3 regions of the Streptomyces sp. NPDC007875 genome follow, and region 3 is predicted to be linked to each of the others. Evidence: predicted binding sites of a transcription regulator. Region 3 holds the regulator's gene; each other region holds the start of a gene.

Region 1 (3,273 bases), on a different contig from region 3:
CGGCGCGGCGGCCGTGCTCACGGCCTGCGGATCCCTCGGCGCCGCCACCGAGCCGTACACCGGCTCCCGCCACGGCGCTCCCATGCCGCCGGCCTCCCTCGCCTCCCGGCTGGACGACCCGCCGTCGCCCTCGCAGCCGCCGTCCGGACGGGAGCCGGATCCGCGGCCACCGGCGTCGTCCGGTCCGGGGTACGAGGGCGAGGCCCAGGGCGGCGCGTTCCCGGACCTGCCGCCGGGCTCCGGTGACGCCTCGGCGTCCACCCCCGCGGGGCCGTCCGGCACGGCCTCCGCGCTGCCGCGCTCGGCCCCGGTGGGCGCGTCCGACGCCTACCGCCGCTGGGGGCTGGACCGGCCGCTGGAGCGGCCTCCGGCCCCGCCCGCCGTCAAGCCCGCGCTCGGGCGGTCGGGGCCGCAGCAGTGGGGGCTGCCGCCGATCGTGCGGCAGGTGCCGACCGACCAGCGGGTGGTCTTCGTGACGATCGACGACGGGATCGAGAAGGACCCGCGCTTCGTGGAGCAGGCCCGCGAGCTCGGGCTGTCGTTCACCGCGTTCCTGACCGACAACGTGATCGGCGACCACTACGACTACTTCGACGAGCTGCGCCGGCTCGGCAACCCCATGGAGAACCACACCCTCACCCATCCCAGCCTGGCCGGTATGGCCTACGACGACCAGGTGCGGGAGATCTGCGGCCAGCGGGACATCCTGGGGAACCGCTTCGGTCAACAGCCGCGCCTCTTCCGTCCCCCTTTCGGGGAGTACGACGAGACGACGCTGCGGGCGGCGGGCTTCTGCGGGGCGCGGACGGTGGTGCTGTGGCGCGCCGAGATGGAGACCCACGGCCTGGCCTACCGCTCCGGCGACCATCTGCTGCCGGGGGACATCATCCTCACGCACTTCCGGGGGCCGGAGCAGCTGGAGGGGCAGTCGATGACCGACATGATCACGGGGCTGGTGCGGGCGATCCAGGCCCAGGGGTTCACGATCGGGCGACTGGAGGACTATGTGTGACGGCGCCTGGGGGAAGGGGCTGCGCAGACGGCCTGGAGCCCTGGAGCGAGGCTGGGCCGCGCGGAGTGCCCGCGGCCCCGGAGCGCGGCGGCCGTAAGGCGGTGATGAGGTGGCGAGCGGGGGGGCGCCACCACGTCGCTTGGCACTCTAGTTGACTGAGTGCTAACCGCGTCATAATGTCGAGGCTGGCACTCGGGACCGATGAGTGCCAAGGGATACAGCGACGGGCAGGTCCGGCACCCGCGACGACGGATCCACCTGGTCGCCACCTCAGACAGTTGACCCCGTGAGATCTCCGAAGGGGGAGGTCGGATCGTGACGACCACCAGCTCCAAGGTTGCCATCAAGCCGCTCGAGGACCGCATTGTGGTCCAGCCGCTCGACGCCGAGCAGACCACGGCTTCGGGCCTGGTCATTCCGGACACCGCCAAGGAAAAGCCCCAGGAGGGCGTCGTCCTGGCCGTGGGCCCGGGCCGCTTCGAGGATGGCAAGCGCCTTCCGCTCGACGTCTCCGTCGGTGACGTCGTGCTCTACAGCAAGTACGGCGGCACCGAGGTGAAGTACAGCGGCGAGGAGTACCTCGTCCTCTCGGCTCGCGACGTCCTCGCGATCGTCGAGAAGTAATCACCGAAGTTTTGCCTATGAGCCGCGCCCCGGTGCCCGCGTCTGAAACCGGGGTCGGGGCGCGGTTCGTTTGAGAGGACATACGCAACTCATGGCGAAGATCCTGAAGTTCGACGAGGACGCCCGTCGCGCCCTCGAGCGCGGCGTCAACAAGCTTGCGGACACCGTCAAGGTGACGATCGGCCCCCGTGGTCGCAACGTCGTCATCGACAAGAAGTTCGGTGCTCCGACCATCACCAACGACGGTGTCACGATCGCCCGCGAGGTCGAGGTCGAGGACCCGTACGAGAACCTGGGCGCCCAGCTCGTCAAGGAGGTGGCGACCAAGACCAACGACATCGCGGGTGACGGCACCACCACCGCGACCGTGCTGGCCCAGGCCCTGGTCCGCGAGGGCCTGAAGAACGTGGCCGCCGGCGCCTCCCCGGCCGCCCTCAAGAAGGGCATCGACGCGGCGGTCAAGGCCGTCTCGGACGACCTGCTGGCCACCGCCCGCCCGATCGACGAGAAGTCCGACATCGCCGCCGTGGCCGCGCTGTCCGCGCAGGACAAGCAGGTCGGCGAGCTGATCGCCGAGGCGATGGACAAGGTCGGCAAGGACGGTGTCATCACCGTCGAGGAGTCCAACACCTTCGGACTGGAGCTCGACTTCACCGAGGGCATGGCCTTCGACAAGGGCTACCTCTCGCCGTACATGGTCACCGACCAGGAGCGGATGGAGGCCGTCCTCGAGGACCCGTACATCCTGATCCACCAGGGCAAGATCGCCTCGATCCAGGACCTGCTGCCGCTCCTGGAGAAGATCATCCAGGCCAACGCCAGCAAGCCGCTGCTGATCATCGCCGAGGACGTGGAGGGCGAGGCCCTCTCGACCCTCGTCGTCAACAAGATCCGCGGCACCTTCAACGCCGTCGCGGTGAAGGCCCCGGGCTTCGGTGACCGCCGTAAGGCCATGCTCGGCGACATCGCCACCCTTACGGGCGGCACCGTCATCGCCGAAGAGGTCGGCCTCAAGCTGGACCAGGTCGGTCTGGACGTGCTGGGCACCGCCCGCCGCGTGACCGTCACCAAGGACGACACCACGATCGTCGACGGTGGCGGCAAGAGCGACGAGGTCACCGGCCGCGTCAACCAGATCAAGGCCGAGATCGAGGCCACGGACTCCGACTGGGACCGCGAGAAGCTGCAGGAGCGGCTCGCGAAGCTGGCCGGCGGCGTCTGCGTGATCCGCGTGGGCGCGGCCACCGAGGTCGAGCTCAAGGAGAAGAAGCACCGTCTGGAGGACGCCATCTCCGCGACCCGCGCCGCGGTCGAGGAGGGCATCGTCTCCGGTGGTGGCTCCGCGCTGGTCCACGCCGCGAAGGTGCTGGAGAACAGCCTGGGCCTCGAGGGCGACGAGGCCACCGGTGTCGCGGTGGTCCGCCGCGCCGCGGTCGAGCCGCTGCGCTGGATCGCCGAGAACGCCGGTCTCGAGGGCTACGTCATCACCTCGAAGGTCGCCGAGCTCGAGAAGGGCCACGGCTACAACGCGGCCACCGAGGAGTACGGCGACCTGGTGAAGGCCGGCGTCATCGACCCGGTCAAGGTCACCCGCTCCGCGCTGGAGAACGCGGCGTCGATCGCCTCGCTGCTGCTCA
Region 2 (3,273 bases), on a different contig from region 3:
ACCGGATCGAAGCGTGGCACCGCGCGGGCCGGGGGAGCGGAGCGGGGTAACGCGAGGGTGGGGGACGGATGGGACATGGCACATCACCGCCTGCCGTGAGGGACCGAGTGCTTCTGGCCCCCTCACCATGCCCGCCCCCGCCCGATCCCGCTCGGGCCTGTGGACGGCCACCGGGCTGTGGACAACTCGGTCACCCGGGCGAGCGACAGCGACCCCGAGGTGGCCGCCGCGGCAGTGTCGTCCGGCTGCCCCGCACCGCCCCTACGGAAGCTCGATCCCCAGATCCCAGCCGTCGTGGGCATGGGCGCACAGGCAGTCCCGCGCGGAGCTTTCCGGCAGCTTGCCTACCGCGTCGAAGAGCACCTCACGCAGTCGGCCCACGTTCTCCCCGAAGACCTTCAGCACCTCGGTGTGGGTGACGCCCTCACCGGTCTCCACCCCCGCGTCCAGATCGGTGACCAGCGTCAACGACGTGTAGCAGAGCCCCAGTTCACGGGCGAGCACCGCCTCCGGGTGGCCCGTCATGCCGACCACCGACCAGCCCTGCGCCGCATGCCAGCGCGATTCGGCCCGGGTGGAGAAGCGCGGCCCCTCGATCACGCACATCGTCCCGCCGTCCACCGGCTCCCAGCCGCGTCCGCGTGCCGCGTCCACGGCGGCGTTCCGCCCCACCGGGCAGTACGGGTCGGCGAAGGTGGTGTGCACGACGTTCGGAATCCGGCCGTCCGGCAACGGCTCGCCGTCGAAGTAGGTCTGCGTACGCGCCTTCGTGCGGTCCACCAGCTGGTCGGGGACGAGCAGCGTTCCAGGTCCGTACTCCGGCTGCAGCCCGCCCACCGCACACGGGCCGAAGACCTGCCGAACCCCGAGCGAGCGCAGGGCCCAGAGGTTGGCGCGGTAGTTGATGCGGTGCGGCGGCAGATGGTGCTTGCGGCCGTGCCGCGGGAGGAAGGCGACCCGTCGCCCCTCGATGTCGCCGAGAACGAGCGAGTCGCTCGGCGCCCCATAGGGAGTCTCCACAGTGATCTCGGTCACGTCGTCGAGGAACGTGTAGAACCCCGATCCCCCGATGACCCCTATGTCTGCTTGCCTGCTGGTCTCGACCATGCGATCACCCTAGCCACCCGCATCCGCACGAACGACACCCCGCCTCCTCCCAGGTGGAGGTGGCGGGGTGCCGATGAAGCCGAAGAGGGGGTGGCCCGGTCAGGCGGCCGAACTCGACGACGAAGAGGAGGAGGACGCCGAGGACGACGAGGAAGACGCCGACGACGAAGACGTCGAGGAGGAGGACGAGGAGGAAGAGTCCGAGGACGAGGACGAAGACGAGGAAGACGACGAGTCGGAGCTCTCGCTCTTCGCCGCCGGCTTGCTGGAACCGCCGCTCGTGCTGCTCGAAGAGGAGCGGCTGTCGTTCCGGTAGAACCCGGAGCCCTTGAACACGATGCCGACCGCGGAGAACACCTTCTTCAGGCGTCCCTTGCAGTTGGGGCACTCGGTGAGCGCGTCGTCGGTGAACTTCTGCACCGCCTCGAGGCCCTCGCCGCACTCGGTGCACTGGTACTGGTAGGTCGGCACGTTCTTCCTCCTGGCACTCTCACTCAATGAGTGCTAACGACGCTCCATAGTGCAGTATTCCTGCGCGTCAGTCCACTGGGACGGGATATACGGTGATCGAACCCACCGTCCGAGGCCCACTCCCGGCTCCCGATCGGGGGCCTTCGCGGGCCCCGGCTCCCGCCCCCTCAGCCCGCTCCTGTGCCCAGCCAGCCCGCCAGCTTGCCGCCCCGGCCCACCGCCCGCAGCCGCCGCTCCGCCGCGTCGCGCACCGGGTCCGTGGCCACCACCAGCAGCTCGTCGCCGCGCCGCAGCATCGTCGAGGGCAGCGGTACGAAGCTGGTCCCGCCCCGGACCACCAAGGTGACGGCGGCCCCCGTGGGCAGCCGCAGCTCGCCGACCTCGACACCGTGCATCTTGGACGCCTGGGGGATCGACACCGACAGCAGATGGCCGCGCAGTCGCTCCAGGGGCGCCGACTCGATGCCCAGGTCGGCCGGCTCGGGTTCCTCGAGCCGCAGCCGGGTGGCGAGCCAGGGCAGCGTCGGCCCCTGGACCAGGGTGTAGACGATCACGAGCACGAAGACGATGTTGAAGATCCGGTTGCTGCCGGGCACATCGCTGACCACTGGGATGGTCGCCAGGACGATCGGTACCGCCCCGCGCAGCCCGGCCCAGGACAGCAGTGCTTTCTCCCGCCAGAGCAGCCGGAACGGCGCCGTGCTGACCAGGACCGACACCGGCCGGGCCACCACGGTCAGCACCAGCCCGACCGCGAGGGCGGGCAGGATGTCATCGCCCAGCTCATGTGGGGTGACCAGCAGTCCCAGCAGGACGAACATCCCGATCTGGGCGAGCCAGCCCAGCCCCTCGGCGAAGCCGCGCGTCGCCGGCCAGTGCGGCAGCCGTGCGTTGCCCAGGACGAGCGCGGCGAGGTAGACGGCGAGGAAGCCGGACCCGTGCGCCAGCGCACCGCCCGCGTAGGCGGTCACCGCGATGGCGATCACCGCGATCGGGTACAGACCCGAGGCGGGCAGCGCCACATGCCGCAGGCCGTACGCGCCCAGCCAGCCGATCGCGAGGCCGATCACCGCGCCGATCGCCAGCTCCAGGGCGATCGTGCCGATCAGGGTGTACCAGGGCTCCATGGGGCCCTGGGTGGAGAAGGCGACCACCAGGATCACCACGGGGGCGTCGTTGAAACCCGACTCGGCCTCCAGGACGCCCGTGAGCCGCTTGGGCAGCGGCACCGTGCGCAGCACCGAGAAGACCGCCGCCGCGTCCGTGGACGACACCACCGCGCCGATGATCAGCGCTTGCCGCCAGTCCAGTCCCACCACATAGTGCCCTGCGGTCGCGGTGAGCCCCACGCTCACCGCGACACCCAGGGTGGACAGGACGGCGGCCGCCGGCAGCGCGGGTTTGATCTCGCCCCACTTCGTGCCCAGACCGCCTTCGGCCAGGATGACGACCAGCGCGGCGTAGCCGAGGACCTGCGTCAGCTCGGCGTCGTTGAAGGTGACGCCGATCCCGTCCGTGCCGATGGCGACGCCGATCCCGAGATAGATCAGCAGCGTGGGCAGCCCGCTGTGCGAGGAGATCCTTACGGCCACCACCGCGAAGAGCAGGACGAGCGAGCAGATCAACAGCAGTTCATTGAGGTGGTGAACAGTCAGGGGCCGACCCTTTCTCACGGGAGCGGAGGGAACGCTGCGA
Region 3 (3,273 bases):
CGAGCGGATCCGGCCGTCGCCCGCGCACTCCGGGCACGGGGTCGGCACCACGGTGCCGAAGCCCTGGCACTGGGGGCACGGCCGCGAGGTCATGACCTGGCCCAGGAAGGACCGCGTCACCTGGGAGACCTCACCGCGGCCACGGCACATGTCACAGGTCTGCGCCGAGGTGCCCGGCGCCGCGCCCTCGCCGCTGCACGTGGTGCAGACGACCGCGGTGTCGACCTGGATGTCCTTGGTGGTCCCGAACGCGGCCTCGCTGAGCTCCACGTCCAGACGGATCATCGCGTCCTGACCGCGCCGGGTCCTGGAGCGCGGGCCGCGCTGCGAAGCGGTCCCGAAGAACGCGTCCATGATGTCCGAGAAGTTGCCGAAGCCCCCGCCGAAGCCGCCGGCGCCACCGCCGCCGGCCCCGGACATCGGGTCTCCGCCCAGGTCGTAGACCTGCTTCTTCTGTGGGTCCGACAAGACCTCGTAAGCGGCGTTGATCTCCTTGAACCGCTCCTGGGTCTTCGGATCCGGGTTCACATCCGGATGCAGCTCGCGTGCGAGCCGGCGGAATGCCTTCTTGATCTGGTCCTGCGAGGCATCACGCGGCACGCCCAGGACTGCGTAGTAGTCCGTCGCCACTTACGACTCCGCCAGGATCTGTCCGACGTAACGTGCCACTGCGCGTACCGCTCCCATCGTTCCGGGGTAGTCCATGCGGGTCGGTCCGACCACGCCGAGTTTGGCGACCGCCTCGTCGCCGGAACCGTAGCCGACCGCGACGACCGAGGTGGCGTTGAGCCCCTCGTGAGCATTCTCATGCCCGATCCGCACGGTCATACCCGAGTCCTTGGCCTCGCCCAGCAACTTGAGGAGGACGACATGCTCCTCCAGTGCCTCCAGGACGGGCCGGATCGTCAGGGGGAAATCATGCACGAAACGCGTGAGGTTCGCGGTGCCGCCGATCATCAGCCGCTCCTCGGTCTCCTCCACCAGCGTCTCGAGCAAGGTCGACAGCACGATCGAGACGGTCCCCCGGTCCTCCTGTTCGAAGGACTCCGGAAGATCCTGCACCAACTGCGGCACATCCGCGAAACGCCGACCCACGACCCGGCTGTTGAGCCGGGCGCGCAGATCGGCCAGCGAGTCCTCGGTGATCGGAGTGGGGCAGTCCACCATGCGCTGCTCCACCCGGCCGGTGTCGGTGATCAGCACCAGCATCACCCGGGCCGTGGCCAGCGGCAGCAGCTCCACATGGCGCACCGTCGAGCGGGTCAGCGATGGATACTGCACCACCGCCACCTGCCGGGTCAGCTGCGCCAGCAGCCGGACCGTGCGGCCCACCACGTCATCGAGGTCGACCGCACCGTCCAGGAAGTTCTGAATGGCCCGCCGCTCCGGGCTGGACAGCGGCTTCACTCCCGCCAGCTTGTCCACGAAGAGGCGATAGCCCTTGTCCGTGGGGATCCGCCCGGCGCTCGTATGCGGCTGGGCGATGAACCCCTCGTCCTCCAGAGCGGCCATGTCGTTACGCACCGTGGCCGGGGAGACCCCCAGCCGGTGCCGCTCGGTGAGCGCCTTGGAGCCGACCGGCTCCTCCGTCCCCACATAGTCCTGGACAATGGCACGCAGCACCTCGAGTCTGCGTTCGCTGAGCACCCCGCGCACCTCCAGTCCAGCGGTCTCATCAGGTCGTCCGCCTGGCACTCACTGGGCACGAGTGCCAGAGCCCCTCCGCCAGTGTACGGCGGGGTGCGGTGGCATGGGCAAGAGTCGCCGCTGGCAGCAACTCTCCCCCATCCCTGTTGAGCTAGCGTCGCGGTATGGAGACGTGTTGGGAAGAGGCAGGCTGGGAGCGGCTCGCGCCCGGTGTGGCCCGCCGTCGGTTGCCGGAGTGGGACGAAACGGTCGGCGTGGTCGTCGGCCGGACCGACATCCTCGTCGTGGACACCGGCGCGACCCTGCGCGCCGGTGCCGAGCTGCGCGCCCTGATCACCCGGCTGACCGGCCGCCGCCCCACCCGGATCGCGCTCACCCATCCGCACTTCGACCACGTCCTGGGCTCGGCCGCCTTCGCGGGCTGCGAGGTGTACGGGGCCACGGGCATGGACGAGCTGCTGCGCCGCGAGCGGGAGACGCTGCGCGAGGACGCGATCCGCCACGGGGTGGACCGGGACGCCGCCACCGAGGCCGTGGACCATCTGGTCGGCCCGCACCACCCGGTCTCCGGGGAGCTCACCCTCGACCTGGGCGACCGGCCGGTGCTGCTGGCCAATGTGGGGCCCGGCCACACCGCCCATGACCTGGCCGTTCTGGTGCCCGGCCGGCCCGAGGTGGTCTTCTGCGGCGATCTGGTGGAGGAGTCCGGCACGCCCCAGGCCGGACCGGACGCGATCCCGGGCCGCTGGCCCGCCGCCCTCGACCGGCTGCTCGCCCTCGGCGGCCCGGACGCGCGATACGTCCCGGGGCACGGCTCGGTCGTGGACGCCGCGTTCGTGCGGGCCCAACGTGACGAACTGGCGGCCCGCTTCGGCGTGTCCCTCTAGGCGTCCACCTAGTTGTCCGCACTACAGGAGTGGGCGGTCGTCGCGCGCTATCGTCATCCGGATGCGACAGTACGACCCGGACCTGACCCCGCCCTGGAAGCGGCAGCGGCCCGCCCCGGAGGTCCCCGCCGAACCGGACCTCGTCGTGGAGGAGGTCACCACCGGCTTCTGCGGCGCCGTGATCCGCTGCGAGAAGACCGCCCAGGGCCCCACGGTCACTCTGGAGGACCGCTTCGGCAAACATCGTGTCTTCCCCATGGAGGCGCGCGGTTTTCTCCTCGAGGGGCGTGTCGTCACCCTCGTACGCCCGCGCGCGGCGGCCCCCAGCGCGCCCCAGCGCACGGCCTCGGGGTCGATCGCCGTTCCGGGAGCGCGCGCGAGGGTCGCCCGTGCGGGGCGCATCTACGTCGAGGGGCGCCATGACGCGGAGCTGGTGGAGCGGGTCTGGGGCGACGATCTGCGCATCGAGGGCGTCGTCGTGGAGTACCTGGAGGGCGTCGACGACCTGCCCGCCATCGTCGATGACTTCTCCCCCGGCCCGGACGCCCGGCTCGGCGTCCTCGTCGACCACCTGGTGACGGGCTCCAAGGAGTCCCGTATCGCCGCGCAGGTCACCGGCGAGCAGGTGCTGGTCCTCGGCCACCCCTACATCGACATCTGGGAGGCCGTGAAGCCGTCGTCCGTCGGCATCCCGGCCTGGCCGACGGTGCCGCACGGCCAGGACTGGAAGAAGGGCGTC

The links. Region 3 encodes HrcA, which represses chaperone genes, less so after heat shock. Its sites were predicted from a motif close to TTNGCACTCNGNNNNNCNGAGTGCNAA; they were not measured.
Region 1: groES (co-chaperone GroES) is a predicted target of HrcA. The motif match lies at 1,152-1,178, and genes of this name have one in related genera.
Region 2: ACFYOY_RS24210 (FmdB family zinc ribbon protein) is a predicted target of HrcA. The motif match lies at 1,589-1,615, and genes of this name have one in related genera.

The regions. Positions count from the first base shown of each region.
Region 1 covers NZ_JBIADZ010000011.1:21,003-24,275, forward strand. The annotation lists gene ACFYOY_RS23300 (polysaccharide deacetylase family protein) at 1-1,012, shown strand, start outside; gene groES (co-chaperone GroES) at 1,328-1,636, shown strand; gene groL (chaperonin GroEL) at 1,728-3,273, shown strand, end outside.
Region 2 covers NZ_JBIADZ010000011.1:238,256-241,528, forward strand. The annotation lists gene ACFYOY_RS24200 (RcpC/CpaB family pilus assembly protein) at 1-77, opposite strand, end outside; gene ACFYOY_RS24205 (S-methyl-5'-thioadenosine phosphorylase) at 262-1,107, opposite strand; gene ACFYOY_RS24210 (FmdB family zinc ribbon protein) at 1,207-1,578, opposite strand; gene ACFYOY_RS24215 (potassium/proton antiporter) at 1,746-3,251, opposite strand.
Region 3 covers NZ_JBIADZ010000007.1:230,764-234,036, reverse strand. The annotation lists gene dnaJ (molecular chaperone DnaJ) at 1-630, opposite strand, end outside; gene hrcA (heat-inducible transcriptional repressor HrcA) at 631-1,647, opposite strand; gene ACFYOY_RS17150 (MBL fold metallo-hydrolase) at 1,812-2,534, shown strand; gene ACFYOY_RS17145 (DUF3097 domain-containing protein) at 2,596-3,273, shown strand, end outside.